Regions from separate parts of the Paenibacillus sp. 3LSP genome, predicted to be linked through region 2. Evidence: riboswitches for the same ligand, from Rfam matches in the RefSeq annotation. Region 2 holds a riboswitch; each other region holds the start of a gene.
What was found. Region 2 has a riboswitch for cyclic di-AMP ahead of RW092_RS11365 (resuscitation-promoting factor). Riboswitches for the same ligand answer to the same signal wherever they lie in the genome.

Region 1 (8,162 bases), on a different contig from region 2:
TTGAATATGATAAATACCACACCGCAGTCGGTAAAACCCCTTTGTACCTCCAGTTACTTGTGAACAACTTGTGTCACTTTTCATGTTACTCCTTTTTATCTTATAATGGAATTGCAATATATTTATTAATCATTATAACAAATTCACATAAGCAAACCTGTCGAATCTTGTCCTTCACCCGGAAAAAAGGAGGTTCTCCCCATGATGGAAGAGTTGCTGGTGTTCACTACCGTCGTGGAGCAATCCAGTTTGAACAAAGCATCCAAGCTGTTAAACCTGTCCCAGCCTGCCCTTTCGCGCAAAATTGCAAAATTAGAAGAGGAATGGGGGGTCTCCCTGTTTCACCGCAAAGGGAAAAGACTCGAGCTGACCCGCGTAGGTCAGGAGGCTTACCAATATGCGCTGGAACAGCGGCAACGTCACCACAACTTCCTGCAGACCGTGTCCCGCTTCAAGGCAGCGGAGCGCCGCATCGTCACGTTGGGCGCCAGCCTGACGACGATCCAAACCACGTTGCCGCCGCTCGTGACCGCGCTCATGGAGAAGTTTCCGGATATCGAACTGAAGCTCGTCACCGGCAAAACCCATGAAATCGTCTCCTACGTCCGTGAGAAGAAAGTCGATTTCGGCGTCGTGGCCTCCCTGGTGAACGAGACGGGCTTGAACTGCCTGCCGCTGTTCAAAGATCACCTCGAGCTGGTCGTGCCCAAAGGGCATGAGCTGGCCGCCGCCGGGCAGAAGCGCCGTCTGATTATGGACGATCTGAACGGCCGGCCGATGATCGTCTTTTCCAAAGGAACCTGGTATCGGCGGCTGATCGACGACCTGTTTGGACGCTACAGCATCTTGCCTGATATCCGCATGGAGATCGATTCATTTGAAGCGATCGTGCGCCTGCTGCCCATCTGCAAAGCGGCCGCGCTATTGCCTAAATCGTACTTGCGCATGCCGCTGCTGCGGGATAACGGCCTGCTGACGGTGCCGATTCCCGAGCTAGCCCAGACTCGCCGCGAAACCTGTCTCGTATACGGCGATAAATCGGAGCTGACGAGTGAAACAAAGGAATGGATCGCGCAAATCCGCGAAACCCTTGTCAAAGAATTGCCGATCTAACGCCACCATGAACCACGCACCCGAACAACAGTCTGGCGGGCATCAAAAAAAGCTGCCGCTTCCAGGTGAACACCTGGATCAACGGCAGCTTGTCCATTTTACATGAAGTATCGCAAATATACGTAGAGACTGGAGATCAAAATGGTAAGGATCATCAGCGGGAGTCCGTATTTCATGTATTTTAGAAAACTAATCGGTTCCCCTTCCTTGGCGGACATCCCGGCAGCGATCAAATTGGCACTGGCTCCGATTAATGTCCCGTTTCCACCAAGACAAGCGCCGAGCGCTAAGCTCCACCATAGCGGCTCCAAGTTCTGAATCCCCATTCCGCCCATGTCTTGAATCATCGGAATCATCGTCGCTACGAGCGGAATATTATCGATAAACGCCGACGCCAACGCACTCAGCCAGAGGATCAGCATTGAGGTGGTCAGCGGATCGCCTCCTGTCAGCCGCATTACCTCTTCGGCCACTCTCGTAATGATTCCCGTTTCAACCAACCCGCCGACCAAGACGAACAAACCGACGAAGAAGAAGATAGTGGGCCATTCCACCGAGCGGAAGGCTTGTTCCATCACGTGTTCACCGGTCAGGAGCAGCAACAGGAAAGCACCTGCCAGCGCAATCGTCGCCGTCTCCAAATGGAGGTATTGATGAAGGAAAAAACCGAGCAACGTCAACCCTAATGCAATCAAGCACTTGATGAGCAGCTTTTTCTCCGTAATCAAGCCCTCTAGACGGATCTCCATCAAGCTCTGCTGATGAGCAAAGCCCTTCTTCAACTCTTTGCGGAAGATCAAGATCACCAGCGGCAAAATCACCACCAGAATGATCATCGCAACCGGCGCTAAATTTTCCATAAAGGCGACGAAGGTTAATTCCTTCACGGCGCTGCCAATCATAATGTTCGGAGGGTCTCCGATTAAAGTCGCCGTCCCGCCGATATTCGTGGCAAGAATCATGGAGAAGAGGTAAGGGAATGCCTTGACCCTCAACCTCCGCGTAATGCTAAAGGCCACCGGAACCATCAAAATAATGGTCGTGACGTTATCCAGGAATGCCGAACCTATCGCAGTGATTAGCGCCAATAAGCCCATGAGCGTAATGGGATTGCCTTTGGCCAGCTTCGCCGTCCATATGCCAATGTAAGTGAATAAGCCGGTCTTGGCTGTCGTGTTCACGATGATCATCATCCCGATCAAGAGCCCCAGCGTATTGAAATCAATATGATGGACTGCACTCTCCTGGTCAAGGATGCCAAACATCACCATGAGCGCCGCACCAGCCATAGCCAGCACCGTTCGGTGAATTTTCTCAGAAATAATAAGTGCGTAAGTCAGCAAAAAAATGATTAAAGCCCAAATGGCCTGTTGTTCCATACTATTCCCCGTTCCCTGCTAGTAAGCCTTCTTCCCATTTCATGATGGATTGATGATCGTTTCAAACTGCTCAATATTTTTCTTAGCCCCAATGATAACCATAATGTCGCCTTCATTTAACTGATCCATCGCAGTAGGGGCTACCAAGACTCCGCTATCTCGGTGAATCGCCACAATGCTGCAGCCAAAGCGCGTTCGCGGATTAATATCAGCCAGGCACTTCTGGTGCAAGCATGCCGGAACGTTCATCTCAACGATACTGTATTCCTTCGACAGTTCAATATAATCCAGCAGATTCGGAGTAACCAGCTGATGGGCCACGCGAATCCCCATGTCGCGTTCCGGATAGATCACCCGATCCACTCCCAGCTTCTCTAAAGCCCGGCCGTGCAGAAGCGAGATCGCCTTGGCGACTACCGTTTTAATACCCAGGTCTTTAAGGAGAATGGCCGCCAGGATGCTCATTTGAATATCGGTGCCAATCGCCACGATGCCGCAATCAAAATTGCGAACCCCCAGCGACTTCAGCACCTCTTCTTCTGTGGCATCAGCGACAACGGTATGCGTAAGCCGATCGCTAAGTTCTTCCACGATCTCTTCATTCCGGTCGATGCCCAGAACCTCATATCCTAACTCCATCAATTCCAAGGCCAGACTCGAGCCGAACCGCCCCAAGCCGATGACCACAAACTGCTGCTTTTTCATTTTTGCCCATTTTCCCCTTATCCTATAATGATTTTACCTTCTGGATGGCGATACAACTCTTTCCCCTTCCTTGGACCAATCGCATAGGCGAGCGTCAAAGGCCCCAGCCGTCCGGCAAACATCGTAAGACTAATCACTACTTTTCCAAAATCCGTCAGACGCTCCGTTAAGCCCATCGATAATCCAACGGTTCCAAAAGCGGAGGTCGTCTCAAACAAGATAGAGAGGAAATTTGCATCTTCCGTAGTGGACAATACCATCGCTACAGCAACGATGACGAACAGCGCCATCATCGTAATCGTCAGCGCCTTAGAGATCCGTTCCTCAGCAATCCGGTAACGGAATAACACCAAATCCGTCCGTCCACGGATCATGGAGATCACCGCACCGATAAGAATCGTAAAGGTAGTCGTCTTGATCCCGCCCCCTGTTGAGCCAGGCGAAGCCCCAATGAACATCAGGATGATCATGAAGAATTGCGTAGCCTGACGCAGCGAACCGGTATCAAGGGTGACCACCCCTCCCGAACGCGGCGTGACCGATTGAAATAAAGAGGCCCAGATTTTGCCGCTCCAGCTAAGCGGCTCCAGCGTGCGTGGATTCGTGAATTCGAACACGAAAATGACGATCGTACCAATCACAATCAGGACCGCCGTCATCGACAGCACAACCTTGGAATGAAGCGACAATTTGCGATGCTTGCGATACTCCGCCAGATCGGACAAGACAATAAAACCAAGACTGCCGGATACGATAAGTAAGATGGATACAATGTTAATCAAAGGATCGTTCACATAGGGGATTAAACTGCGGTAATCCCCAAACAGATCAAATCCTGCATTATTAAACATGGAAATCGAATGCCAAATCCCAAAATACAGCGCCCGGCCAAACGGCATATCAAAGGCCCAGCGGAGGGTAAGGAACACCGCTGCACCGGACTCAATCAGCAGCGAATACACCAGCACCTTGCGAATTAAGCGAACGATGCCTTCCATTGAATTTTGGTTCATCGCTTCCTGGAGCAAGAGACGGTCTTTCAGCGAGATTCTCCGTTTCAGGACGAGGGAGAACAAGGTAGCCATGGTCATAAAGCCAAGCCCCCCGATTTGGACGAGCAAGATGATGACGATATGGCCAAAAGTTGAAAAATACCTTCCCGTATCCACTACAAACAGCCCCGTTACACAAGTTGCCGAAGTTGCCGTAAACAATGCATCAACAAATGGCGTCGGTGCCCCGGACGTCCCGGAGATCGGAAGCATAAGCAGCAGACTTCCCAGCAAAATGATGAGGGCAAACCCAATCACTAATACCTGCGGCGGAGAAAGGTTTATTTTCTTCGTATTCAACGCGTTCACCTCATCGTCTTCCTGAAAAAAGAACAAAAGAAAAAAGCACTGGAAATCCAATGCCTTTCGGTGTTTGGTTCCTGATGCACAAGCCTACGAGGTTAGCTGACGGATTCGGACATGCCCAGTTGCCCTATTCGCGGACGCTTCATCCTCCCATGTAAGAAGTTGAAGCTCCGGGAAATTCACCCCAAAATGTACGGTTCCCCCGTTTTCATTACGAAATTCGGCCAATCTTTTCAATTGTTTTCATTCATTTTTCGTCAAATGGATTATATCCCTTATTGCGTCCCACCACAAAGCTCTATTTTCAAGAAAAAGACCAGAAAAAGACGAAATCAGGGATTGTGCAGATCAACTTCCCCCCCAATCTAAATGATGCGTAGACTTGCCGAAGTTTTTGCGGTTTCTCGTCAATTTTGCCCTCCGTCTGGCGCAGGGGGGATTGCTGTGTTATCTTTACTTTGACGTACTTGAGCAAAAAACATACTTCATATTATTAAGAAGAGTACGTTTCCCAGAATTTATTTCAACTTAATCACAAAGGAGTTTTGCGAGTGAATTCCCCTTTGACGTCAAATGGCCGCCGCAGGATGAAGACCAAAAATCTGTGGCTGCTGGCCGCCCTCGGATTCATTGTGTTCGTGGCCGTTCAACTGTTCCCGACCACCGATTCGGAATCGTTGCAGTTGCAGCAATCGAATGAGGTGATCAGCAAACAAGAAGCAACCGCCAGTGCAAGTGAATTTGTCCAATCGGTACTTGGGATCGACCTGCCGAATCCCGCGAAGGATAAAGCATTAATTACATACGAAACGCGTTCCGATCTGTTTGGTTACTTAACCAAAGCCGATCTGCTCGCCCCATACTTAAAAACGTATGACAAGCAATTTCCCTATGATGTATTTCGTGTCCGTTACACGGATCCCACTGAAGCGTTAAGCGCGGTGACCGTAGATGTTCATATGACTACGGGGAAAGTCGTTGGCTTCGAGGAGATTAGTTCCTCCAGCAACGCCACCAAGCAGATGATGCTGGATGTAGGATCGGAAACGATCGATTCCATGAAGGCATGGGAAGGGGATCTCACGCTAGCGGAGAAAGAGGAGCTGGCACAGCCTTACCTGAACGCTTTCGGATTTCAACCAAGCGATTTGGAGCTGGCCTCCGGTGAAGGGGATGTAGGCCTCCTCTACCGTATCCAAGGCTACACCTTAGGTGAATCGCAGGCGGAAATCAAGCTTAGCTTCGAATACGGTAAGGTTTCTTCGTTGGAGAGCTATTTTAGTGTACCGCAGGCTCATCTGGACTACGTTGCCGGGCAGACCAAAATCGCCAGCTGGCTTACCTATGCGGGTTATGCCCTGTTGACGTTCGTGCTGGCCATTCTGGCGATCGTCTACAGCGCGCTGACGCGAGTTCATACCTCGTTTAAGCGGGGAATTTTCCTGGCGTCGGCTTACTTCGTGTTATCGACGATTGGAACGATCAACATGATTCCGGTGTTCCAAAAAGACGGCCTTGAAGCCGGTGTACTCGTCTTTGGCCTCTTCTTCCAAGGTCTGGTGACCTTGTTCCTGGCCGCTTCCGTGTACTTCTCTTTAGTCGGCGGCGACGGACTGTGGCGGAAGAACGGCATCAACCTCTGGGCAAGATCAAGGGAAGAAGGGTATGGCCGTTCCATCCTGACCTCCGTGGGCGATGGGTATGCCTGGGCATTGATCCTGTTAGGCGTTCAATCCGTGGTGTTCTTCATTTTAGAGCACACGATTCATACCTGGTCCACGACCGATGCAACGCAATCGCCGTACAACATGGTGTATCCGGTATTGTTCCCGCTGCTGGCTTGGGTGGCCGGGATCGGGGAAGAAGCGGTGTATCGCCTCTTCGGGATCCCGATGCTGAAGAAAATGTTCCGCAGCACCTTTATCGCTTGCCTGTTGTCGACCTTAATTTGGGCATTTGGCCACACGTTGTACCCGATTTATCCGGTCATTTCGCGCCCAATCGAATTAACCTTTATCGGACTGCTGTTCAGCTTCGTGTTCCTGCGTTACGGCTTCGCGACCGTTGTCTTCTCGCATGTCATCTTCGACAGCATTCTGATGGCCCTAAGCTTGATGTTTATGGGCGGAGCGCTGAATATCGTCGCCGGGTTGTTCTATATCGCCTTGCCGGCGATCGTGGCGTATGTGATTTACTTGTTTAACCCGCCAAGCAAGGAACGAAAGACCCCGCCGCCGCAACCAAAAGAGGAGCCGTATTTTACGACTCCTCTGGCGGATCTTCGTCCCGAAGGGCATTAAGAATTTGACGGGCTAATTTATCCCCGATAGAAAGAGGCCGAAAGTCTTCGACGGAGGCCTCTTTTATTTTTTTCAACGATCCAAAATGTTTCAGCAGCGCCTTCCGGCGTTTCTCGCCGATGCCAGGGATGGAGTCCAGCCGTGAGGCGACCATCGACTTGGCGCGCTGTTCACGGTGGAACGAAATGGCGAAGCGGTGCACCTCGTCTTGAATCCGCTGCAGCAGGTAGAACTCCTGGCTGTCACGCGGCAAATAGACCGGCTCCGGCGGATCAAACGCCATCAGCTGTGCGGTTTTATGCTTGGCGTCCTTCACCAGGCCGCACACCGGGATGTGCAAGCCCAGCTCGTTCTCCAGCACGTCGGTGGCTGCCGAGATCTGCCCTTTGCCTCCGTCAACCACGATCAGATCGGGCAGCGGCAAGTTCTCCTTCAACACCCGTTCATAGCGGCGGCGAATGACCTCACGCATCGTTTCGTAATCGTCCGGTCCTTTGACGGTTTTTACTTTATATTTACGGTATTCTTTCTTGGCCGGCTTACCGTCAATGAACACCACCATGGCCGAGACCGGATTCGTCCCCTGAATGTTGGAGTTATCGAACGCTTCAATCCGCGACACGGACTCCAAGCCAATCGCCTTGCCGAGATTCTCGGCCGCCTTCGAAGTGCGTTCCTCATCCCGTTCGATCAGCCGGAATTTCTCATCCAGCGTGATGCGTGCGTTTTCCTCAGCCATCTTGGTCATCTGCCGCTTTAAGCCGCGCTGCGGCACCAGCGTCTTCACGCCCAGCCACTCCTGCAAGGCGGCTGGAGCGTCAAGCGCGCCGGCCTCCTCTTGTTCTTCCGGCTTCTCTGGCAGCAGAATCTCCTGCGGCAAGGCCGGGTTGTCGCTGTAATACTGCGTCACATAAGACATAAAGTCGCCGTAGGCGTCACCGTAGAACGGAAAGACCGACGCATGCCGTTCGATCATTTTCCCCTGACGCATGTACAGAATCTGTACGCACATCCAGCCCTTGTCTACGGCGTACCCAAACACGTCGCGGTCCTTCGCATCGGTCACCGTAATCTTCTGCTTCTCCATCACCGCATCGATGTTGATGATCTGGTCGCGCAGCTCCTTAGCCCGCTCGAATTGCAGGGCTTCGGCTGCCTCGTGCATTTTGCGCTCCAGCTCTTTCTTGATTTCCTCATGCCCGCCGCTCAGGAACGAGATGATCTCCTGCGTCATCTTCTCGTACGTTTCCTTCTCGACCTCATATACGCAAGGTGCCAAGCACTGGCCGATGTGATAATACAAGCAC
Region 2 (8,162 bases):
AGAACCGATAGTCCGGTTCCGGCTGGCAAAGAAGCGATTGACGTCGTCGGTGAAGGCTACGATAACTTAGCACGTCTTTATCATGAGGGCTTTCATATTTGCAATGTTTATTACGGGCATCTGCGCACCGAAGGTGACTGCCTGTTCTGCTTGTCGTTTTTGAATAAATAATGAACCGTGGGGGTGTCCCTGCGGTTTTTTTTAAATTTAGGCTGAAAAAAAGGATGGAGTTCCAAATCAATGAACCAAGTACCTATTTATGAGCAGGAACGGATTGACGACCTGCTGACCCATGATTTACATATCATTCAAAGCGACGAGGTGTTTAGCTTCTCGATGGATGCCGTGTTGTTGGCCCGGTTCGCACCAGTGCCGAAATACGGTAAAATCCTCGATTTATGCACCGGCAATGGGGTAATCCCGTTGCTGCTCTCCACGCGGACGGAAGCGAAGATCGAGGGGATTGAGATCCAGCCGCGGCTTGCTGATATGGCTCGCCGCAGTGTGGAAATGAACGGGCTGACACACCGGATCGAAATTCACGAAGGGGATTTACGCGAGCTGGTGAAGGTGACGGGGCACGGGGCGTACGATGCCATTACGGTAAACCCGCCGTATATGCCGGTGACCAGCGGCGAGGCGAAGCTGAATTCGTATCAGGCGATCGCTCGGCATGAGATTCACTGCAGTTTGGAGGAAGTGGCGGCTGCGTCGATGCGGCTGGTTCGGCCCGGAGGCAAGGTGTCGATGGTTCACAGACCGCAGCGATTAGGGGAAATTATGACGTTGCTGCGCCAATATCGACTAGAGCCGAAGGTGATCCGGTTTGTGCATCCAAGAGCGGGAGCGGAAGCGAACATGGTGCTGATCGAGGCGCTGCGGGACGGCAAGCCGGATGTGCGGGTACTGCCGCCATTGATCGTATATAATGAAAACGGGGAATACTGCGAAGAAATCATGAATATCTATTACGGGCCAAAAGAGGGTAGAGCATGAACGTTCAAGTACAGAAGAGCTTTGAAAATACAGCGGAGGGCAGCGGCAAGTTGTTCCTGGTGGGGACGCCCATCGGGAATTTGGAGGATATGACCTACCGGGCCGTGCGTACCTTGCAAGAGGTGGACATTATCGCGGCGGAGGATACGCGGCAGACACGTAAGCTGTTAACGCATTTCGACATTTCTCCGGGCAAATTGCTAAGCTATCACGAACATAATAAGGCCGCCAGTGGCCCAGAATTAATTCGTTTTATAATAGAAGGAAAAAATTTAGCGTTAGTCAGCGATGCCGGTCTGCCGGCGATTTCCGACCCCGGGAGTGATCTTGTGAAGCTGGCGCTGGAGGCAGGGATTGCAGTCGTTCCCGTGCCGGGAGCCAACGCGGCGTTATCGGCGCTCATCGTTTCCGGTTTGCCCACGGATCGATTTACGTTCCTAGGATTTTTGCCAAGAGATCATAAAGATCGGGAACGGTTGTTGAAGGCGCTTGAGGATCAAGAGGGAACGATGTTGCTGTACGAATCACCGCATCGATTGATCAAAACGTTGGAGTCTCTGCTCGAGGTTTGGGGAGACCGGCGTATTGTACTAGCGAGAGAGTTAACGAAGCGTTATGAGGAAATGGCTCGGGGGACGATTCATGATTGCTTGGCTTGGCTGCAGGAGCATCCGCCGCTGGGCGAATATTGCCTCGTGGTGGAAGGAGCCCATCCCGACCAGGTGAAGGAGAAGCGGGATGCTTGGTGGCAAGCGCTAACGGTGGAGGAGCATGTCCGACATTACGAAACGGAAGAAGGGTTGTCGCGGAAGGAAGCCATGAAAAAAACCGCGGCCGACCGGGGGGTTGCTAAGCGGGATATCTACAATCAATTATTGTAGCCCCCACTTCTCTCCGAAATCATGAAATATTATCCAATCCAGCCAAAAAAGGGGCCTTCGCTAGGCCGGGTTCAAGCCTAGGAAGGCGCCAAGGAGATATGAAAAAGGTTAGAATTAACAGTTTCAGTAAATCTATTATATACTATATTTCTTAATTTGTCACAGGGGTAGGAAGCTCCGTAATGCATTCATGGCAAACAATTTTGCCTTTGAAGTAAGTTACGTTCTCTGCATTACCGCAGAAGATGCAAGCCGGCTCATATTTCTTGAGCATAATCCGTTCACCATCTACATAAATTTCGAGCGCATCTTTTTCTCCGATCCCCAGAGTGCGGCGCAATTCAATTGGAATAACAACACGGCCTAATTCGTCTACTTTTCTTACAATACCAGTGGATTTCATCATAGGATGATTGCCCCTCTCGCTATAATTTTGGAATTGTCATTATTCGACATCATTCTATCTTTTCTGTTTTTTATAATACCAACCATTGCCAGATTAGTCAACCTATTTATGGTATAGTTCAACATTATTTCTAATAAATTCGGATACTTGACACCGAGAACCTTTACGGAATCTAGTAAGTTCACAATAATCTATATTTCGACATTTTGGAAATCGTCATCCAGTCATTTTGCGACATAATTCGACATTTCTTGTCGTATCTACGCGGTGACCCACCAAATTTTATGAAAAAGGGAGTGTTGGTTCATGCATCGTCGGCTTAGCGAAGAGAAAGTGTTCAAAGACCCCGTACATAATTATATTCATGTACAGGACGAAGTGATCTGGTCGCTCATTAATACGCCGGAATTTCAGCGGCTTCGCCGGATTCGACAGCTCGGGACTTCCTATTTGACCTTTCATGGTGCCGAGCACAGCCGTTTTTCCCATTCGCTTGGCGTTTACGAGATTACGCGGCGGATTATTTCGCAATTTGAGCGAAGCGGCTACACGGATTGGCCTCGCAGCGAGAAAATGGTCGCCTTGTGTGCGGCGCTGCTGCATGACCTCGGGCATGGTCCGTTTTCCCATTCTATAGAAGAAGCTTTTCAAATGCATCACGAGGATTGGACCTGCAAAATCCTATTGGGAGAAACTGAGGTGGGGAACGTCCTGCGCGAGATTTCACCGGATTTTCCAGACAAGGTGGCTGCGGTGATCCGGAAGGATTATGACAATCCGATTGTGGTGAATTTGGTGTCTAGCCCGCTGGATGCGGATCGGATGGATTATTTGCTGCGGGATGCTTATTTTACCGGTGTAAACTACGGGACGATTGACATGGACCGGATTTTGCGGATGCTTCGACCATTTCAAGGGCGGGTTGTGGTCAAAGAATCAGGGATGCATGCGGTGGAAGACTATTTGATGTCGCGGTATCAGATGTATTGGCAGGTCTATTTCCACCCGGTGACGCGGAGCTCGGAGATCATTCTTCGGCAAATTTTGCGTCGGGCTAAGGAATTATACCGGAGCGGGCATTCTTTTTGCTTCTTGCCGCATCCGTTACCGAACTTATTTCAAGGGGATATCAGCGTAACCGATTATTTGCAGCTGGACGAAGCGCTGATGCAAACGACCTTCATGCAGTGGACGAGAGAAGACGACGAGCGGTTAAGCGATTTATGTTCTCGGTTTTTGAATCGTAAGCTGTATAAATATGTAGAATTAGATTCACCGGAGCTGGAAATGCTGGACGAGATTCGGAACGCCTTCAGACAAGTCGGGCTTGAACCTGAATACGACATGGAAATTGATTTTCCGACGGATCTGCCGTATGATGTGTTCCGTCCGGACGGCGGGGTTCGGCAGAAGCAAATTTTGTTGTTGGACCGGCAGGAGCGGCTGCGGGAAATTTCGGAAGTCTCGGATATCGTGCGGTCGATCAGCGGATTACACCGGGGGAAGACGCATTTGTACTATCCGGATAATAAATTGTGTGCTGTAATGGAGCGGCTGCCTCGCCCGGTAGCCCGCATTTTCGAGCAACGGAAATAGGAGGATGACAAGGTTTATGTTATTTGATACGCATACGCATTTGGATGCTCCCCAATTTGACGAGGACCGCGAGGAAGTGATCGCGCGCGCTGTGGAACAAGGGGTTACGCGGATGATCAACATCGGATTTAACCGTGAGACAATCCCTTCGACCATGAAGCTGGCAGAGACCTATGACTTCATTTATGCCGCGGTCGGATGGCATCCGCAAGACGCGATTACGATGCAAGAGGGCGATTTGGACTGGATTGCAGAATTGTGCAAGCATGAAAAGGTCGTCGCCATCGGAGAAATTGGGCTGGATTATTATTGGGATACGTCCCCTAAGGACGTTCAACATAAGGTTTTTCGCCAGCAAATTGGACTGGCTCGCAGCTTAGGTATGCCGATTTCCATTCATAATCGGGACGCTCACGAAGACGTGGTTCGCATCCTTCGGGAAGAGAAGGCCAACGAGGTTGGAGGCGTGATGCACTCCTTCTCCGGCAGTTGGGAAATTGCCAAAATGTGTCTAGATTTGGGATTTCATTTGTCGTTTGGCGGGCCGATTACGTTTAAAAATGCAAAACAACCCAAGGAAGTGTTGGCCAAGACGCCGATGGACCGTTTGCTGATCGAAACGGATTCCCCTTATTTAACGCCGCATCCATATCGTGGTAAACGAAACGAGTCAGCTCATGTTCGTTTGGTTGCGGAAATGGCAGCCGAGCTCAAAGGGGTTACTTTTGAGGAAATCGCGGAAATTACCACCCGAAATGCATTGGAACGATTTGGAATTCCGAGTATTTGAGAGCAAAACGGATGAAATAAAGAGGATTTCGGAAAGATTAATGCTTTTTAACCCTCAAAAACAAGGTCATTACATTTTTTTAACCATTTTTTTAAAAAAACGTGGTTGATTACTCCTTTACAACCTGCATCGAAACAGGATAGAATCTTTTCAGTATCGATTCGGTTCGTTTTGGACTGAACCATACGATGCTTGGTTCCATGAACCAGTCTCGCTGAATCTCCTTATGACGGAGAACGGGGGAACCAATACGAATTGCAGGTTGGCGGCAGCCTAATCGCGTTCGTATTTGATTTCTTTCCAGGGTCTATGGGGTGAATTCAAGGTCATTGCGCCATGAGCGAATGTACTGAGAAAGGGCGGCTCTCTTTCGCCCGAACCCGACAGCTAACCTCGTAAGCGAATAAGAGAGGTCACTCGTGCAGCTATTACACCCAAGACATTCAAGAAGCCACGAAGGAGTTCCTCTAACTCTTTCTCCCGGCTTCTTTTGTTTTGAATAAAAGTAATAGGGTCGTCATACTGTTGGAAAACAGGAGGTGACGACAAGCAGGAGAGACTGGTCAAGGATGCAAAACGCTTAGGATTAAATTTAAGATCAGTGTTCAAAAAGTCAGGTTTTCAGCACCGAGAAGGTTGGATGAAGCTAGGGACTGAGTAGCGCAGCGTACATGGGAGTACGTGAGCAACGGAAGGCCCGGCTGAATTCAAGATTCGATGCCGAATTCACTTCTTGACCTGCTTCGTGATCAAAAGATGACTTTTTGACTACCTTAGGCGTTTTGTAAAAAGTAACTGTAGTCGCGTCAATCGTTATCATGCATCGACCTAGACGGCGGGACTATGAAGGAGGACGGAAGAAATGGGCATTTTCCGCAAAGAGGAGACCCATGAATCACGCTCATCCAGCATGTCTTACGCAATGCGATGGAAGCATGAGAATTTACGTCAGATAGCGCTCGTCGGCGTTCTGGCCATCGCGGGAATCATCATCATCCTAATCTGGCTGTATAGCCAGGCACAGAAGGAAGTATCCCTGATCGTGGACGGGAATGTCCAGTCAGTGGAGACAACCCAATCCAGTGTAGCTCATCTGCTGGAGGAACAATCGATTAAGCTCAGTGCGAAGGATTCAGTATCCCTCCCGCTGGAAAGCTCGCTGAAGAACGGTGACCGCATTGTCATAGTACGCGCGAAGCCGGTCAGTGTGACCGCGGACGGCAATACGAAAGTCCACTTCACGACGCAAAGCAAAGTCGAGGGCGTATTGTCCGAGCTCGGCATCACTTTGGGTGAAGACGACAAGGTGACACCGACATTGGACAGTAAAGTTACCGAGAACCTGAATGTGAAGGTCGTTCGGGTCAGCAAGCAAACGGTGCAGACGAAGGAGGCCGTGCCCTTTAGCGTGGTCAAAACGTCGGACGACAAGCTGCTGAAAGGCACCACGAAAGTGATCCAGGAAGGTTCCGAAGGTCTGGTCATTCACAACATTGAGAAAACTTACGAAGACGGAAAATTCGTGGCGAAGCGTTGGCTCGGCAAAGAGGTCTCCAAGGAAGCTCAGCCGAAGGTGATCGCAGTCGGTACGAAGAAACCTACCGAGGTTCTGTCGGCCAGCATCAGCCGTAAGGGAAATACGGTGAACATCAGCGGAACGACGACCAAAGGTGGCGTCTCATTCAAATATAAAAAAGTCTTGAAAAATGTTACGTTAACCGCGTATTCGGCGGAAGAAGACGGAATTGGCACCCGCACGGCTTCGGGTACCCGCGTGACAGAAGGCAGAACGATTGCGGTGGATAAAGACGTCGTTCCGCTTGGTTGGTGGGTATACATCGAAGGAATCGGCTTCCGTAAGGCAGAGGATACCGGCGGGGCCATCGATGGCCATAAGATGGATGTGTATTTTGATAGTTTGAAGGATGCGAAGAAATTCGGCCGCAAGAAGGGCCGCACCGTCTACGTGATCGGTCCGACGAAGCCGGAATTGAACTAAGTTCTCGTTCTCTTTCGTTTTACAATGCGAAGGGAATAAGATAGTATTAGGATGATGAATAAGACAGTGGATTAGAAGAGGATGTAATGATCCTCTTCTTTTTGTTATTCTGGTGGAGACAAGCAAGAACAGGAAGGAAGACAGATTCATGATCAAAGAGGTCATCGTGGTGGAGGGTCGAGACGACACCGTGGCCATAAAGCGCGCCGTAGAGGCGGATACAATCGAGACCGGAGGTTCGGCGATCGGCGAAGCCGTGCTCAAGAAAATCGCTTTGGCGCAGGAACGCCGGGGCGTGATTATTTTTACGGACCCCGACCATGCCGGGGAGCGGATTCGCAAAATTGTGGCCGCACGGGTGCCGGGCTGCAAGCACGCTTTCCTGCCGGAGGCGGAGGCGACGAAGCGAGGCGACATCGGGGTGGAGAACGCCTCGCCGGAGGCGATTCGCGCCGCGTTATCTCGGGTCCGCAGCGAAGCGCCTGGAGTAGAGGCCGCGATCACCTGGGAAGACTTGATAAACGCAGGGTTAATCGTGCACCCGCAAGCGGCGGCGCGGCGAAAAGCGCTGGGCGAGCTGCTGGGTATCGGATATTGTAACGGAAAGCAGCTCTACAAGCGGTTAACCGTGTTCCGGATCAGCCGCGAGGAGTTTGCAGCTGCGTTAGCCGAGTTGGAAAGCAAAGGAGTTTAAGAACCATGAGCATAAGGGAAGACGTATCCACACCGCGCCGGACGAAGGAGATCATCCAGCGGCACGGTTTTTCGTTCAAAAAGAGCCTGGGGCAAAACTTTCTGATCGACCAGAACATCCTCGGTAAAATCGTTGCCGCCGCCGAATTGGACGAGAGCCAGGGGGCACTCGAAATCGGACCCGGAATCGGCGCGTTAACGGAGAAGCTGGCGCAGGAGGCGGGCAAGGTGGCCGCGGTCGAGATCGACCAGCGACTGATCCCGATTCTGCAGGAGGTGCTGGAGCCGTACCCGCACGTCCATGTGATCCATGGCGACGTGTTAAAGCTGGACCTGCAGGCTTTATTTGCGGCTGAGTTCAGTGAAGTGAGCGGCGTCAGCGTCGTTGCCAATCTGCCTTACTACGTGACGACTCCCATCATGATGAAGCTGCTGGAAGAGAAGCTCCCGCTGAGAAATATCGTCGTCATGATCCAGAAGGAAGTGGCTGAGCGTATGGCCGCGGCTCCTGGCGGCAAGGATTACGGCAGCCTCAGCATCGCCGTGCAGTACTACAGCATCCCGGAGATGATCTGTACGGTGCCGCACAGCGTGTTTATTCCGCAGCCGAATGTAGAGTCTGCCGTGATTCGCTTAACCGTGCGGGAGACGCCAGCGGTGGCGGTTCAGGATGAGGCCTTTTTCTTCGAGGTGGTACAGGCCTCTTTTGCCCAGAGACGCAAGACGATTTCCAACAATCTGAAAAGCCGCTTCTTCCCGAAGGAAGGGCGCGAGAGACTGGAGCAACTGCTGGAGGAAGCC
Region 3 (8,162 bases), on a different contig from region 2:
TGAAATCCGTAATCCGTTGACGACGCTTCGCGGATTTCTTCAAATGCAGCAGCGCACCCGGGCAGTGAACGTGATGCATACCGATGTGATGCTGGCGGAGCTGGACCGAATTAATCTGATCGTCAGCGAATTTCTGATTTTAGCCAAGCCTCAGGCAGTGCAGTTTCAGATCAAGGACGTCCGCTTCACGATGGGGGACGTCGTCTCTTTGTTGGATAGCGAAGCCCATTTACATAATATTGAATTTGAAGTGCATTTCTCGCCAAGCCCGGTTCTGGTACACTGTGAAGAGAACCAATTGAAGCAGGTATTCATCAACTTGTTGAAAAATGCCATGGAGGCCATGCCCAAAGGAGGTAAGATCCTGCTTCAAGTGGAAGAGGACGACAGTGGCTTTGCTGTGCTCCGCGTCATCGACGAAGGCGAAGGGATTGCTAAAGATCGGCTTCAGAAGTTGGGCGAGCCTTTTTACACGAACAAGGAGAAAGGAACCGGTCTCGGTCTCATGATCAGCCAGCGGATCATTGAGGGACACCGCGGGACGCTGAAGATCGAAAGCGAGCTTGGCAAAGGAACGGCTGTAACTATTACCCTCCCGCTTGTACAGGAGGAAGAAGAACATAACAAAGGGCAAGCGGATCTCGCGAATTAAAGCGAACTGCTAGGCTATGCGGAGGGACCAAAGACAGCACCATGAGAATCAATAAATTCATTAGTGAAACGGGATTTTGCTCCCGACGAGAGGCGGACAAGCTGGTCGAGTCGGGCCAAGTGACCATTAACGGCGTCAAGGCGGTTCTAGGCAGCCAGGCGGAGCCTGGAGACGATGTACGGGTCAACGGGAGGGCGATTGCGGCCAAACGCTCTAAACACGTGTACATCGCTTTAAATAAGCCGGTGGGGATCACCTGCACAACGGAAACGCATGTGAAAGGCAATATTGTGGATTTCGTTGGGCATTCGGAGCGAATTTTTCCGATTGGGCGCTTGGATAAAGATTCCGAGGGATTGATCCTGCTTACCAGCGATGGCGATATCGTCAATAAAATTTTGCGGGCGGAAGGCAAGCACGAGAAGGAATATGTCGTGACCGTGGATCGGCCGATTACCCCTAGCTTTGTGAAAGCGATGAGCGAAGGCGTTAAAATTCTCGGGGAGATGACGTTGCCGTGCAAGGTGACGCGGGTTTCGGATCGGGTGTTCCGAATTATTCTGACCGAGGGGAAGAATCGGCAAATTCGCCGGATGTGCAGCGCTCTTGGCTACGAAGTACGCAGATTGCAGCGTATCCGGATTATGAACATCCATCTCGGCCAGCAGAAGGTAGGCACCTGGCGCGACTTAACTGAACAAGAGAAGCGGGAGTTGGGCTTGGCCCTGAATTACCAGCTTTCCTAACGTAACATGGACAAAAAATAAAGGACAGGTTGCCTTACACTTAAGGCGCCTGTCCTTTGCTTCTTTATTCGTGGGCAGCTGTTACACCAAGCTGCTCGGTGCTATCTGTGTACTTGCGGATGATTGATACTTCGACCCGGCGGTTCTGTGCGCGGCCCACAGCCGTATCGTTGCTGGCAACGGGGTGATATTCCCCGTATCCGATGGCGCTGAACTTCTTCGGATCCAAGTTCGTGTTCAACAGGAGAATCTTCATGAAGTTGAGCGCCCGTACCGAGCTTAAATCCCAGTTCGACGGGAATTCATAGGTTGAGATCGGCACGTTGTCGGTATGGCCGGATACGATCACCTCATAATCCGGGAATTGCTGCAGCATGTTGGAGATCGCCTTCGCTAACTGCCGAGCTTCTGGCTTTACTACGGCTTCCCCTGAAGCGAATAGCGCTTTGTCGCTAATCGTGATCATCAGCTGGGATTGATTCAATTTCGTTTCCAGGTCATCCGTTAATCCGTTTTCCTTGATATAGGTGTCCAGTTGCTTCTTTAGAGATTCCAGATTCTGCTGTTCTTGACGCTTCAGCTCGTTCTTCTTGGTCATCAGACCGTTCTCGTTCGTCTTTGGCGTCTCCATTTCGCTGAGCGAAGTCCGGTTGTTGCTGATCATAGCGTTCTGATCGAGGACACTGGTGCCCCCGGTCAGAACGCTCTTAAAGGCTTCGCTCATCTCTTGGAATTTCAGAGCGTCCACCGTGCTCATTCCATAGAGGACGATAAACAGCGCCAGCATCAGCGTCATCAGGTCAGAATAGGGGAGCAGCCAGCTCTCGTCGGCATGTTCCTCGTGATCTTGGTGTTTCTTATTCTTTTTGCTCACCATCACCGGCCCCCTTTTCAAAGATTTCCGCACGTTCCGCAGGGGTTAAGAACACGGCAAGTTTCTGTTGAATTGCAATCGTAGACACACCCGATTGAATGGACAGCAGGCCTTCCACCATCATCAACCGGATCTCCATCTCTTTCTTCGAGAGACGTTTCAGTTTATTGGCGATCGGGTGCCACAGCACATAACCGGTGAAAATACCGAATACCGTCGCAATAAATGCACCTGAAATGGCATGAGCCAGAATCTCCATATCGCTCATGTCGGACAGTGCGGCGATCAGACCGACAACCGCACCAAGCACCCCGAGTGTCGGAGCGTACATCCCCGCCTGAGAGAACATCAGAGCACCTGCTTTGTGGCGCTCCTCGGTGGCCGCAATATCCTCAGTCAGGACATCCTGCACGAATTCTTGATCGTTGCCGTCGATGATCATCCGCATCCCACCGCGCAGGAAGTCATCGTTGATCTCTTCAACCTTCGCTTCCAGCGCCAGCAAGCCTTCGCGGCGGGTAATGGTCGCCCATTCCGTAAACAGGGTGATCAACTCCGCTTTGCTGATCATTTTCGGTTTGACGATCGTCATTTTGATCAAGGTCGGAAACTTCTTCAACTCCGATAACGGGAAGCCCATAAACAGCGTTGCCGCCGTTCCGACAAAGATGATGACGAAGGCCGCAGGGTTCTGGACCAAGCTTTCTACGGGTGCGCCTTTTAGGAACATACCTAAAATCAGGGCAATCAATCCGAGAATCAAACCAATAATTGTTGAAAATTCCATTGTACACCTCGTCCTTGAGAGAAATTGATACCAACTTGCCCTTCCGCGTCCTTGCGGAAGAGGCTGACACACCAGTCTGAAACGATTAACTATTTTATCGACAGATTTCCCTTTTTTTTTAAGTGGTTTTTTCCGGTATAATAAGATTACGGTCAGAATGGAGAAGACCGAAAGGGAGGATATCGCAGTGGGCGTAAAACACGGCAGGGATTATGAATTTATTTTGGCTGATTTGACGAACGCGGTTGGCCGGATTCAAGATAGCTATCTTTTCTTCGAAATGGAGCCCTCGGAATGGGAAGGGTTATCGGATACGGATCGAGGCGAGGTGCTTGAAGCTCTGGCGGAGGATTTATTCTTTGGGTTGGGCTCGGAGCCGATGATTGAGGTAGGCAGTGCGATCGTGATCTATGATCCCGAAGGACATCGCATCAATATCCTGATCGGGGATTCCGAATTAACCTCCGTATCCTTGATATAACCGCATCTGTTGCTGCCGCTGTACCGTCCAATGGCGATAAGCATGAAGGCAGGGGTTCGAGAATACAATAGTTGGAGACGAGGCTAGGACAAATCAAACTTCAGATCCTGGTGCGTGACGAGGAAACTTACATATACAGGAGTTCTTGAAGAGAACGGGAGGAAGAATAATGCCGTTTACACCGCAAGAAGTAGAAGCGCATTTGGAAAAACTGGAAGGATGGGAACTAGAGGAAGGACGATGGATTTTTCGTAAATATACGTTTTCCAACTTTATGAAGGGGATCGCATTTGTAGATGAGGTAGCTGCGATCTCGGAAGCATTTAACCACCATCCCTTTATCACAATCGACTATAAAACGGTAACGCTCCGTTTGACCTCTTGGGAGGAAGGCGGCATTACAGCCGTTGACATCAAGGAGGCGCAGCAATATAACGAGGCCTACGAAAAGATGCGGTCAGGGGATTAGCCAAGTCAGCTCATGATCGGATTTATAGAGGTATCAAAACAACCGCCGGGAATTTACATTCCCGGCGGTTGTGCTTTTTTCGCGTGTTTATTTTTTCTCCGCAAGCCATAAGGCGACGTTCGCAATTTCCTCTTCCTTTAAGCGATCCTTAAAAGAAGGCATCATGCCGCCCTTCCCTTTGGTGATAATGGAGAACAGTTGGTCTGCCGTCAATTCCGATCCAATCTTCTGCAGATTTGGGCCCGCGCCGCCTTGCAATGTATCACCGTGGCAGGAGATGCAATTTGCTTTGACGATGGCTTCGGCTTGTTCTGCGTTCATGGTGATTTCAGGCATTTGCGGCTTGGCTTCTTGCGCAGCCTCTTCCCGGCTTGGCAAGGTGAACATCAATACAAGGGCTAAAGCGCCTGCGATGACGAACAAACCGCTCATGATCCACTTTTGCATTTCAATCGCCCCTCCTATGTATGCTACCTATCCATTATAACGGAACACACGGGTTGATCATAGTCTTTGTGTCCAAATTAGGAACAAAAATTATCCGTTTCCATTAAATTGTGTGCCATAAGTCATAGTCTTAATCAAAACAAGACATAAAAAAGAGCGTGCCCTTATTCAGGCAGCCCTTTATGAACCATACAATAGAACGGTTTGGACACCCCGCCAGGTGTCATCTTCTCATACAGATCGGTAATGACAAACCCCGCCTTCTGGTAAGCCCGGATCGCCCGGGTGTTCCAGGTCAGCACTTCCAGGTCAATCTGGTTATCCGGCTTACGACGCCGGGCTTCCTCCACGATGGTCCTCACAAACAGCTTGCCCAGCCCGTGGCCGCATAGCTCGGGCTTCATACCGATGCCAAGCCGGGTGACTCCTTCCATCGGGAAGTACTGAGCGAAGCCGGCAAGCTCCTCCTTCTCATCCAATACGGAGACATACTGTTCGGCGCGGATCGCCGGGTTCCCAAACTCCACGTCGAGCGCTTTCATTTGCTCCCATGGCAGCCAACTGTATATGTCATAAGGAGAATCGTAACGCCAGGTGCAAATTTCCGCGCCATGGGCTTCTTCCATCGGCACGATACGAAACGGAGACATCGTTTGGTCCATATTGCCCCTCCTTAATTAAAGGAAAGTCCGTCGTAATTGTTCCATTATCCTCACAATAGCCGGAATTACGCAGCTTGTAAAGGTTTTTGCCTACCCTTCGGGAAATTAAAATTGTGGGATTTCTCCTGGATTTTTGGCTTTGCGGCAACCTTTTTCCCAGTTGTTTCGTTATATAGATAAGAGTACAGATAAAAAAAGACCGCAAGGCGGTTCCAACGAGAACCCGGCCCAGCGGCGAATTAGTGATGATGAACAGGATGAAACCGATAGATCAATGGATTACGATTCCGCAGCGTAGACGGAATAACCGTACTTACTGAGAACACGCTTCGCGCCAACGTAGCGGTTCTGGTAATAACTGTTACTTAGCTTGTCGATCTGGATGCCCTTGGATGAGGATGCATGGGCGAATTCACCGTCGCCGACGTAAACACCAACATGGGATACTTTGCCCGTCCCCGTCGTCTTGAAGAAGACGAGATCCCCAGCTTGAAGCTCGCTCTTCGGTACCGGTGTGCCTTGCTTATACTGAGCGGCAGACACACGTGCTAACTTGATACCCATCTTGCTGAAGACGTACCGGGTAAATCCAGAGCAATCAAATCCCGCTGTCGTGGTGCCGCCAAATTTATAAGGCGTCCCGTACACGGAATCGACGATACTAGATAGCGTCGTTGTCTCGGCTTTTGCGGAGTCGGCAAAGGCGCTACCTGCCCCCAAGGTGAATAGGAGGGCTAAACTCGTTACCGCTGCTGTCAAAGTCTTTCTCAAGATGTCTTACTCCTTCCAAGGCCTACGAGGTTAGCTTATGGATTCGGTTGAAGGTTCCCTATGATCTGCTATAGCGGTAAGTTAAAAAGTCATCTTCGGATCACGAAGTAACTCAGGATGGAGATTCTAACCTTGATTGAAATGGTAAGTTAAAAAGTCATCTTCGGATCATGAAGGATGAGACTGTTACCTTTTATAGCGAAATCAATTCACCCTTTGGTGGGTCCCCCGCTTCCCGGGTGCGTGGGAATTCGGCAGTTTCATTGTAGATGGCACCCAAGATCTTGCATAGAAATAGTTACAACAATAATTACAAAGTTGTTACCATTTACGTTCTTCATTTTACCAAAGCCGTCCAGAGATGACAAGTTTGTCGAAAAAAACGCTTCTATTGGCCTGTGTTCGCGAAGGGATTCGTGGGTAATGGTTCCTAAGAGACTAGGGCTAAAGAAAAGAGTAGGAGAAAGAAAGGGGATCCAAGGAAAAAACCCGCAGAGACGTTGTTATCAACATCCCCACGGGCTTCGTAGCGAGTTCTTATTGAACATCATCGTGATCAGCAATTTCACCGGTTACATCTTCATACTTGTCGTTGCTCATGATGCGTTTTGCGCCAACGTAACGCTCGACGTAATACTTCTCGCTTAATTTGCTGATGACTACACCTTTGGAGGAGGAGGCATGAGCAAATTTGCCGTCACCGACGTAGATGCCGACATGAGAAACGCCTTTGCCGGAAGTATTAAAGAAGACCAAATCGCCTTCGATCAGTTCGCTCTTGTCAACCGCCGTACCCATTTTGTATTGGGATGCGGATTGATGAGGCAGCTTGATGCCGATCTTCGAGAAGACGTACATCGTAAATCCAGAACAGTCGAATCCGGAGGTTGTGGTTCCGCCTGCAACGTAGCTGCTTCCAAGCGCGCCGTCGATGACATTGTCCAGTTTGGAATCGGCGAAAACGCTGCCAGTTCCAATGGTGAAAAGCATGGCAAAACTTACTGCTGCTACCGTCAAACGCTTCTTCAAGAAGTTATGCTCCTTCCAATGCCTACGAGGTTAGCTTAAGGATTCGGTTGAAGGTTCCCTATGATCCCTCACAAACGAGATCAATTCACCCAAAGTGGTTCCCCCGTTTCCCTGGTGAAGGGAATTCGGCTTGTTTTTCACACCTGTCATTTCTAATTTGACATCCGGCACGAATCTCCTGCCAAAGATGACGAAAATAATTACAAAACTGTTACTGAAATTGCGTTGCTGTTATTGTAACAAAGGTAGGTATCTTTTGGCAATGCCTAATTCACAAGATTAAGAGGGGAAATAGGAGGAAAGGCCTTCGCCGAACGGCGAAGGCCTTGATGTTACAGGGTTTTGAGGAGTTAAAAAATTTTAACTTTTTTGTGCCTTGGACTGCCAAAGATGAAATTGAGAGGCGATCTTCCAGACCTTAAATGTGCAGCGAAAGAGAGGATAAGCCTGCTGCAGGATGAGGGCCAGCATCCCCGTCCAAATCCAAGATGCGGTGCCGAACAGAAGGAAGAGGATCAGGCCAAAAGCCCCGAGAATTAGCGAGATAGAGATGCCCTGCAACAGGGTTCGGAAGCAAGCTAGCAGGGAATTCCAAACTCCGGCTTTAAACAAGTAGCCGAACTGGACAAACAATAGGCATTGCCGGATAAACCAACCGTAAATGAACCAGCCCAGGATCAGCCCAAGCCCAGTGAGCCAGGTTGCCATCGGAAGTTCCATCCCGGTCAACCCCGGCCAAAGCGACAGTAGTCTCGGCACAATCCAGAAGGCGGGCAACAAGGTAAGCACGAGCTCCATCGCGTAGAACAAAATTACCGGTTTACCAAATTCCTTCATTCCTCGGAACAGGGGGAAGCCGGGGTTGCGATTTTCCGCCGGTGTGAAGCCGTAGAAGATTCCCGCCTGGATCAACGGAGTCAAGATCATGCGCAGGACGATCATCCCTGCCAGCAGCCAGCAATACAACCGAACCTCGGGATTGCTCCATAAATTCATCTGTCCCTCAAGCAAGAACAGGAGTTTCGATAGCGCCGTGGGCGGCGGGTCAGGATATCTTTGCAGCAGCGCCGTTACGGCAGTATCGACCAACCGGTACAAGAACAATCCCCACAGCAGCTGGTACAGGAACAAGATGATGACCGAGGGAAATTGGCTTTTCAGGGCAGTCCACCCTAAACGAACGAAACTCATTTCTTTCCCTCCTTATAGAAGTATGGACCTAGGGTTACCACAGAAGTCCTCCA
Region 4 (8,162 bases), on a different contig from region 2:
ATTTTCCAGTTGATCGCTGCATTTATCTCCGAAGCATTTCTTGTCCGTCCGCTTAAAGAAGGAGCGAAGCTGGCCAATTCCATGGCTGAAAACGATCTGTCCGTTAAAATACATACGTTTCAACAAGGCGAAGCCGGGCAAATGATCCGCTCGCTTCAGAAGGCCAGAGATAACTTAAAGCATTTGATCGCTTCCATCCAATCCTCCTCCGAACGGGTGACGGATTCTACGGAAGAGTTAAACCGTATTATTGAGCAGGCGAATGGGCAGGTCCACGAAATCAACGAAGGCATCAAGCATTTGTTAAACGTGTTTACCCAAAATGCAGAGAGCATGAAGCAAACAGCGGTTGCGATCTCCGAGATTACGAACCATTCGCAGACGACGGCAGAACTGACGAATCGCATTGCGGAACGAGCCCAATCGGTGATGGATTCCGCGGAAGGCGGGAAGCGTTCGGTGGAATCCATCGTTGAGGCGATTAATGAGCTTGCTGCAAATACGAAGCACGTTAACAGCGAGGTGCTGGGGCTTGAGGAACAAAGTCAAAAAATAACCGAGGTCGTCAGCATTATTAAACAAATTTCCGAACAGACCCACCTGTTAGCCTTGAATGCAGCGATTGAAGCCGCCCGAGCTGGGGAAGAGGGAAGAGGGTTCGCGGTGGTAGCTGGACAAATCCGGAAATTAGCCGAAGATACGAATCACTCCCTTCAGGAAATCAGCAGCTTGGTCGAAGATATGACAGTTCGTACTGGCAGCGTCGTGTCTGCGGTTGCTCAGACGGAAGAGAAGGTTCAGCAGGGTGTAACGCAATCGGAGAACGTGAAGATCAATATCGAGCAAATCATGGACAATATGGAGAACACCTTCGCCATGTTGAACGATATTTCCGATGGGGTGACCACGCAAGCAGCTGCGCTGGAGGAAATGACTGCAACGCTGGAGGATGTGAACACTACGATCGAGTCCGGCTTGCAAGTCTCTGGCGATATTCAAGATCAGCTTGGTACGCAGGAGCAGATCTTTGGGGATATCGAGCAGACCTCCTGTAAATTGGTCGAACTGTCCGAGAATATGAACGATTTGACGAAAGTGTTCAAGCTTTAATCCCATAGCAATTAGAAAGGGCGCTTGCTTTTGCAGGCGTTCTTTTTACTATTTCATCATTCATCTTTTCGATTTCTTCACACTGAATGAAAGGGATAATGTGCAGAAGGGGGCCTATAATTGACTACCTCGCCCCTCCCGATCAAACTGGATCATCGATTCCTGCTTCAAATGGCGTATAATAAGCATGATCATACAAACTAGACAGACAGCATGGGAGAGGAGCGGCGAGGAGCATGTATGGAAATGATGGGGTACTGGATAGGCGGACACTGAAGGCGGCCTTTGACCGGACGGTTTATCAAGTGGTGGGCCACGGAAAACGGAATGTAGAGGTGCTGAAGCAGGCTTTTGCCGAGATCAGCGGCGGGGTAGACAGCGACATGTACGGTACAGGGCAAGCGCTGGAAGCTTTCGAAGCGAAAATGGCTGCAGTGCTAGGCAAGGAGTCTGCTGTATTTTTTCCGAGCGGTACAATGGCGCAGCAAATTGCCCTGCGGATATGGTGTGACCGCAAAGGGTCCAAACGTGTGGCCTATCATCCTTTATGCCATTTGGAGATTCATGAGGAGGACGGGTTGAAGGAGCTGCACGGGCTGGAGCCGATTCTCTTGGCGGATCCAGATCGGCTGATTGAGATGGAGGACGTTCGTCAGCTGCCAGAGGATGTCTCATGCCTGCTGTTGGAGCTGCCGCAGCGTGAAATCGGCGGTCAACTGCCGCCGTTCGAAGAGCTTGAGGCTATATCCGCCTACTGCCGGGAGCGAGGCATCAAGCTGCATCTGGACGGAGCCCGACTGTTTGAAGTGTTGCCTTACTACGAAAAAACCGCCGCTGAGGTTTGCGCCCTGTTCGACAGCGTCTATATCTCGTTCTACAAAGGGATCGGCGGGATTGCCGGAGCCATATTGGCCGGGGATCCGGAGCTGACGAAGGAGTCGAAGGTATGGAAAAGGCGCCACGGCGGGGATCTTATCAGCTTGTATCCTTATTTTCTCAGTGCGGATTACTATTATGAGAAACGTGTCGGAAAGATGAGAAAGTATTATCAGCAAGCACAAGAGCTCTCCAGTCTGTTTAATCAATGTCATCGGATGAAGACCGTTCCGGAGATCCCGGTGTCGAACATGTTCCATGTGCATTCGGACGTTCCCAAGGAGCGATTGGAGTCCGTGCTGATTGAAGTCTATCGGGAAACCGGGGTTGGTTTCACCTCGTTCTTGAAAGAGAAAGCGGATGGGGGAAGTGCCTTTGAAATCAGCATCGGAGACCGCTACAGTGAGGTGCCGAAAGATCGGCTGCAGCTAGCGTTCGAGCTGATGGATAAGAAGTTGAAGGGACTTTCGCTTTAAACTTGGATTTGTTTGAGATGCAGAGCACCGTAGGATGCGATTTGATGTCGTTCCTTACGGTGTTTTTTTGCATATATGCTTCGATAATTCAAGCCTGCTCGCAATAATGAATGCAAGAGAGTGATGTATGCGCTTCCTCGAACAAGGCCGATCTCTTTTCTCGGCGAATTTGCCTTTCCCTCTTCTTTACACTTCTTCAGGCGGGGAGTATGATTCATCCGTAACAAAAATTGATATGACAAAACCTGATCGCTGAGTTCTTTCTCATGCAGAAAGAAACGGGGGAACCAATGAAACTCGCCCAATGAGGCGGTTTCCGGGGTGAATCGCTTGATTTGGCCAGTAAGCCAAACCGGCGTAGGGCTGCTTTCGTGCCCGAATCCGTCAGCTAACTCCGTAAGCGTCCGAAAGAGGGAATTGTCGCGGTGACGCTTGAGATTTTTTTCAAAGCGGCTGCGGGAAGGTCCAGCTTTCCTGCGGCCTTTTTGCGTTGTTCGCTGCATGCATGAGAGCCCTATAGGAGTAAGAATGGATCAGGATCGAAGGTTTATTTTGCGAATGAAAAGAGGATCTCATCATGGGAAGCAAACTGAAACGTATATTGATTGGCAGACCGATGAAAAGCACTGAAATTGAAGGAGAAAAGCTTAGCAAACTTAAAGCGCTGGCCGTGTTGTCGTCGGACGCATTGTCCTCCGTGGTATACGGGACCGAGCAGATTCTGATCGTCCTGATGGCGGCGGGATTTTCCGCTCTCTGGTATTCGATTCCGATCTCATTTGCGGTACTTGGGCTTTTGTTGATTCTGATTCTGTCGTATCGCCAAACGATTTTCTCCTATCCGACTGGAGGCGGCGCTTATATCGTGGCGATGGATAACCTAGGGCGTTCAACCGGACTACTGGCCGGCGGATCGCTGCTTGTCGACTATATTTTAACGGTGGCTGTAAGCTCGTCAGCCGGTACGGATGCCATCACATCGGCTTTCCCGATGCTGCATGATCAACGGGTATTGATCGCCCTGTTGATGATTACGCTGTTGACGATGATGAACCTGCGTGGAGTTACAGAATCGGCCTCGATGTTGGCGGTTCCGGTATACTTGTTCGTGGCCTCCATCTTTGTCCTGATTGTGTCGGGACTTTACAAGTATTGGACTGGCGGGATTCATGCCAGTGTGCCGGAGTTTGGGACGGCCGTATCCAATGTCAGCTTGTTCCTGCTGCTTAAGGCGTTCAGTTCGGGATGCTCGGCCTTAACCGGGGTTGAGGCGGTGTCCAACGCTATTCCGAACTTCAAGCCACCGGCAGAACGGAATGCCGCAGCCACGCTGGTGATGATGGGGGTTATTCTCTGTACCATGTTTATTGGGATTAGTACGCTGGCCTATTGGTACGGCATTGCTCCAGATCCGAAGGCCACCGTGATTTCTCAAATCGCTGAATCGACCTTTGGGAGAGGGAGCTTGTACTACTTGATCCAAGGTATTACGGCGTTAATCTTGTTTTTGGCCGCCAATACGGCTTATTCGGCCTTCCCGCTGCTGGCGTTTATGCTCGCCAAGGACAAATACATGCCGCATGCGTTTATGGTGCGCGGTGACCGGCTTGGCTTCTCCAACGGAATCATCTTCCTTGGTGCAGCTTCAGCGCTGCTGGTGCTAGGATTCCACGGTAACACGGAGAGCTTGATTCCGCTCTATGCGGTTGGGGTATTTATTCCGTTCACCTTGTCCCAGCTGGGGATGATGGTTCGCTGGATCAAGCACAAGCCCCAAGGTTGGGTGGTCCGGTTCACGATTAACACGATTGGCATGCTAACGACGCTGGGCATTACGCTTATCTTTATCATCACGAAGTTTTCGCATGTCTGGTTCATATTTGTCTTCTTGCCGCTGGTAATGTTTATTTTCTATCAAATTCATCGTCATTATCTCAATATCGCCGAACAGCTTCGGATCAACATCGATAAAGATAAACCTTGCATAAAGGGCAGCACGATCGTTGTTCCGGTGGCAGGGGTTACGCGCGTCGTGATGAACTCGTTAAGCTATGCGAAATCACTGACGGATAACGTTGTCGCGGTGTATGTTGGGTTTGATGATGCGGACATCGAACGCATGGAGAAGAAGTGGGAGGAATGGAATCCGGGGGTTCGGCTCATCACGCTACGCTCCAGCTTCCGCAGCATTATCCGACCGCTGATGAAATTTATTGATACCGTGGAATGGAAAACGTCGGAGACCGATCACATTACCGTCCTGATTCCGCAATTTATTCCTCGGCACTGGTGGCAGAACATCCTGCATAATCAGTCGAGCCTACTGCTTAGAGCTTATCTATTTAACAAGAAAGACATCGTCATCACGACCGTACCTTACCATCTGCAAAAATAACCCAAAACCCCCGAGTCGTCACGACGGCTTCGGGGGTTTTGGGTTAGATTATTGAATTTGATCCAGCAACTGATATGCTTCCTGTTTGGTGGTCACCTGCAGCAGTTGTTCGCGGAATGCGTCATCCATCAGTTTGCGGGACAACATTTGCAGTATCTTCAAATGCTCGTTTCCTTTGTTCTCGGCAGGGACGGCGATCATGAAGATCAGCTTGGCAGGTGTTCCGTCCGCGCTGTTCCAATCGACGCCTTCGGGTTTAATCCCAAATACAACTCGCGGCTTCAGCACCGCCGCTGATTTGCCATGCGGTACGGCGACGTTCATGCCGATCCCGGTAGAGCTTTCTTGCTCGCGTTTGAGAATCGCCTGTTTGAACTCATCTACAGAGGTCAGCACCCCTTCCGCCTTCAGCTTGGCAATCATTTCGTCAATCACTTCGTCTCGCGTAGAAGCGGACAGGGAAGGTTCGATCAGGTCCAGACTGATGATATCTGTGAGTTTACGAACTTCGTGGTGCGGTTCAGCAGCCGGCACGCTGATCGGACGAACGTTATTAGTACGCGTTGTTTCTATGGTTGGAGCTGCTTCGTCGACAGCGCTGGCCCCGGCGAGCTGAGGCTCGATTTGTTCTTTCTTCAGCAACTTGATCATCAAAGCTGTAACGATGGAACCTGCGATCACGGCGACAAAGAACATCAGAACATTGTCAACGGCACCAAGTACGGCAACGATGGGACCGCCATGAGCAACGCGGTCGCCGACCCCGCCCAGCATAGCGACAACGGAGCCGACCATCGACCCGACCATGATGCTTGGAATGACACGCAGCGGGTCTTGCGATGCGAAGGGAATCGCACCTTCCGTGATCCCGAACAAGCCCATCGTAAAGGCGGCTTTGCCGGATTCTCGTTCCGCATTATGGAACTTGCGCTTGAACAAGAATGTTGCCAGACCCAGACCGATTGGCGGAACGCAGATCGCCACGGCGATGGGTCCCATGATTTGATAGTTCCCCTCCGCGATCATCGCGGAGCCGAACATGAACGCTACCTTGTTAACCGGACCACCCATGTCGAAGGAGATCATGGCGCCCAGAATCAAGGCCAGCAGAATCGAGCTGGCTCCTTGCATGCTGGCAAGCCAGTTGGTCAGCCATTCAAACACTTGGGCGATCGGGCCGCCAAGCAGGTAAATGAAGGCGAGACCCACGATCAGCGAAGAGAGCACCGGGATAATGATAATCGGCATAATCGGATTAATCGCTTTTGGCACTTTCCACTTCTTAATCCATAGTGCAGCATAACCCGCGAGGAAGCCGGCGATAATCCCGCCGATGAAGCCAGCGCCGGCTTCACTTCCGTAGAAGCTGCCGTTAGCGGCGATGTAACCGCCGATGATCCCGGGAGCCAGACCCGGCCGGTCAGCGATACTAAACGCGATGAAACCGGCAAGTACCGGTACCATAAATGTAAAGGACGCTGCCCCCAGCTTCTCAATCGTTTTCCAGAACGAGTCTTCGGGAATTTGCAGACCGCCCGGCGTAGGTACGCCGCCAATCGACAGTGCGATTGCGATCAAGAGACCGCCCACGACGATGAACGGAATCATGTACCCAACACCGCTCATCAGGTGGCGATAAAAGGCGTTTTGCTGCTTGGCGCCAGTCTTGACCTCCATGCCTTCGCCGTTTCTTTGGCCTTGGTATACCGGCACTTCTCCCCGAATCATCTGCTGGATGAGTGTCTCAGGGTTTCGGATGCCTTCCTGCACGCCCGCCACAAGCAGCTTCTTGCCAACGAACCGGCTCTTGTCTACCGTTTTGTCAGCTGCGATGATAATGCCATCCGCTTGGCGGATATCTTCTTCTGTGAACTCGTTTTCCACACCAATCGAGCCTTGGGTCTCGACCTTCATGGCAATACCTAGCTTATCGGCAGCCTTTTGCAGATTTTCCGCCGCCATGTACGTATGGGCAATCCCGTTGGGACATGAGGTAATCGCCAGTAGTTTCATGGATTTATCCTCCTGTAGTTCAAGATCGAAATCGTTTACATGACCCATCTTATCGCAAAAGGAACGGCGGAAAAGAACTTTATATTACCGGAAGTTCCGGAAAAACGGATTTATTTCCTACAGGTAACTGAGCAGCTCCTCTGGAGTTCGTGCTTGCACAAGCCGCTCAATGGTTGACGGCTGTTCGCTAAGCAGGGAGAGGCGCTGGAACAACTTTTTCGTCATCTCTTGCTCTTGCGGAGCCAGCGCCAGCATAAATACGACGGACACCTTCTCTTCTTGCCATTCCAACGGCTCTTCCAGGGTAGCAATCGCGATTCGCGAAGAGCGAATCAGCTTTGGCTCGCCGTGGGGGATTGCTATGCCGCCGCCGATGGTCGTAGACGAGAGCCGTTCCCGCAGCAACGCCTGATGCGCGTAATCCGGTTCGACGAATCCCTGCTTGGCGAGCTCGTTCCCTAACAGCTCGATCAGCTCAAACCGATGGCCGATGGTGAGGCGCGGGAAGATGAGTGAGGCTTGCGTGTACATGCCCAGAATCGAACCAGCGTGTTCGGTATGACCGGACCCTTGATCCAGCTTGCCGATGAAATCGGTGATCTTCTGCGTTTCGCCGGCCTCTAGCAACGGAGATACCGTGATATAGGGGACGTTCACATTCTCCAAAGGAATCGTTGAGATGATAAAGTCAACCGAATGTTGAGCTAAATATCCCGTAAGATCAGCTTTCCGAACGGAATCCAATACATGCAGCTCAGGGAATTTGCGCTCCAGCTTGCTGCGCAGGATTTGGGACATGCCCCCCCATATGGCAGACGGTCACGATTCGCTTCCTTGTCTCCGCAGGTTGGCGCAGTCTCTCTACTGAAGCTTGAAAATGCTGCGTCAAATAAGCCACCTCCTCTTCAGGAATGGTGAAGGGGTACCCTTTGCTTAACTCTCTCGTCGCATAAATCACCATATCGAACATGTAAGGATACATTCGCTTGATATCCTGCAGCATCGGATTCGATACGGTAAGCCCATAACTTAACCGGTTCAACGTGGAATATAAATGAATGCGTAAGCCTTCCATCAAAGCCTCATCTTGGCCAAAATCGACCCAGGTTAAGGCGGACATCTTCCTTACGAGCGACTCCGCTAAACCGCGAGCTTCCGCCGTTTCCGCAGATGGGCCGACTTCAGGCTCCGCCGTTTCGATCCGTGCCCGGGAGCGAATCTTCCCGCCTAGAATATGTGCGGTCAAATAAGCAACTTCATCCTCAGGGAAATGAACCGCGAAAAAGCGCTCC

Region 1: another riboswitch for cyclic di-AMP. It lies ahead of RW092_RS17320 (TrkH family potassium uptake protein); the one in region 2 lies ahead of RW092_RS11365 (resuscitation-promoting factor).
Region 3: another riboswitch for cyclic di-AMP. It lies ahead of RW092_RS23410 (C40 family peptidase); the one in region 2 lies ahead of RW092_RS11365 (resuscitation-promoting factor).
Region 4: another riboswitch for cyclic di-AMP. It lies ahead of RW092_RS00225 (APC family permease); the one in region 2 lies ahead of RW092_RS11365 (resuscitation-promoting factor).

What each region holds. Positions count from the first base shown of each region.
Region 1 covers NZ_JAWDJI010000204.1:5,508-13,669, forward strand. Annotated here, with positions in the region: gene RW092_RS17305 (LysR family transcriptional regulator) at 202-1,113, shown strand; gene RW092_RS17310 (ArsB/NhaD family transporter) at 1,212-2,492, opposite strand; gene RW092_RS17315 (potassium channel family protein) at 2,532-3,197, opposite strand; gene RW092_RS17320 (TrkH family potassium uptake protein) at 3,215-4,585, opposite strand; cyclic di-AMP (ydaO/yuaA leader) riboswitch at 4,625-4,791, opposite strand; gene RW092_RS17325 (CPBP family intramembrane glutamic endopeptidase) at 5,143-6,855, shown strand; gene uvrC (excinuclease ABC subunit UvrC) at 6,815-8,162, opposite strand, start outside.
Region 2 covers NZ_JAWDJI010000141.1:14,870-23,031, reverse strand. Annotated here, with positions in the region: gene RW092_RS11395 (initiation-control protein YabA) at 1-171, shown strand, start outside; gene RW092_RS11390 (tRNA1(Val) (adenine(37)-N6)-methyltransferase) at 241-996, shown strand; gene rsmI (16S rRNA (cytidine(1402)-2'-O)-methyltransferase) at 993-1,877, shown strand; gene RW092_RS11380 (AbrB/MazE/SpoVT family DNA-binding domain-containing protein) at 2,029-2,283, opposite strand; gene RW092_RS11375 (HD domain-containing protein) at 2,590-3,879, shown strand; gene RW092_RS11370 (TatD family hydrolase) at 3,896-4,669, shown strand; cyclic di-AMP (ydaO/yuaA leader) riboswitch at 4,872-5,086, shown strand; gene RW092_RS11365 (resuscitation-promoting factor) at 5,532-6,668, shown strand; gene rnmV (ribonuclease M5) at 6,817-7,362, shown strand; gene rsmA (16S rRNA (adenine(1518)-N(6)/adenine(1519)-N(6))-dimethyltransferase RsmA) at 7,368-8,162, shown strand, end outside.
Region 3 covers NZ_JAWDJI010000268.1:13,372-21,533, forward strand. Annotated here, with positions in the region: gene RW092_RS23365 (ATP-binding protein) at 1-652, shown strand, start outside; gene rluF (23S rRNA pseudouridine(2604) synthase RluF) at 694-1,398, shown strand; gene motB (flagellar motor protein MotB) at 1,463-2,272, opposite strand; gene motA (flagellar motor stator protein MotA) at 2,256-3,059, opposite strand; gene RW092_RS23385 (hypothetical protein) at 3,247-3,540, shown strand; gene RW092_RS23390 (4a-hydroxytetrahydrobiopterin dehydratase) at 3,710-4,009, shown strand; gene RW092_RS23395 (c-type cytochrome) at 4,097-4,456, opposite strand; gene RW092_RS23400 (GNAT family N-acetyltransferase) at 4,621-5,118, opposite strand; gene RW092_RS23405 (C40 family peptidase) at 5,398-5,889, opposite strand; cyclic di-AMP (ydaO/yuaA leader) riboswitch at 5,894-6,156, opposite strand; gene RW092_RS23410 (C40 family peptidase) at 6,427-6,918, opposite strand; cyclic di-AMP (ydaO/yuaA leader) riboswitch at 6,923-7,059, opposite strand; gene RW092_RS23415 (hypothetical protein) at 7,279-8,109, opposite strand; gene RW092_RS23420 (M1 family metallopeptidase) at 8,144-8,162, opposite strand, start outside.
Region 4 covers NZ_JAWDJI010000003.1:18,390-26,551, forward strand. Annotated here, with positions in the region: gene RW092_RS00215 (methyl-accepting chemotaxis protein) at 1-1,110, shown strand, start outside; gene RW092_RS00220 (threonine aldolase family protein) at 1,347-2,462, shown strand; cyclic di-AMP (ydaO/yuaA leader) riboswitch at 2,703-2,880, shown strand; gene RW092_RS00225 (APC family permease) at 3,040-4,857, shown strand; gene RW092_RS00230 (fructose-specific PTS transporter subunit EIIC) at 4,906-6,870, opposite strand; gene RW092_RS00235 (PTS sugar transporter subunit IIA) at 6,988-7,668, opposite strand; gene RW092_RS00240 (BglG family transcription antiterminator) at 7,625-8,162, opposite strand, start outside.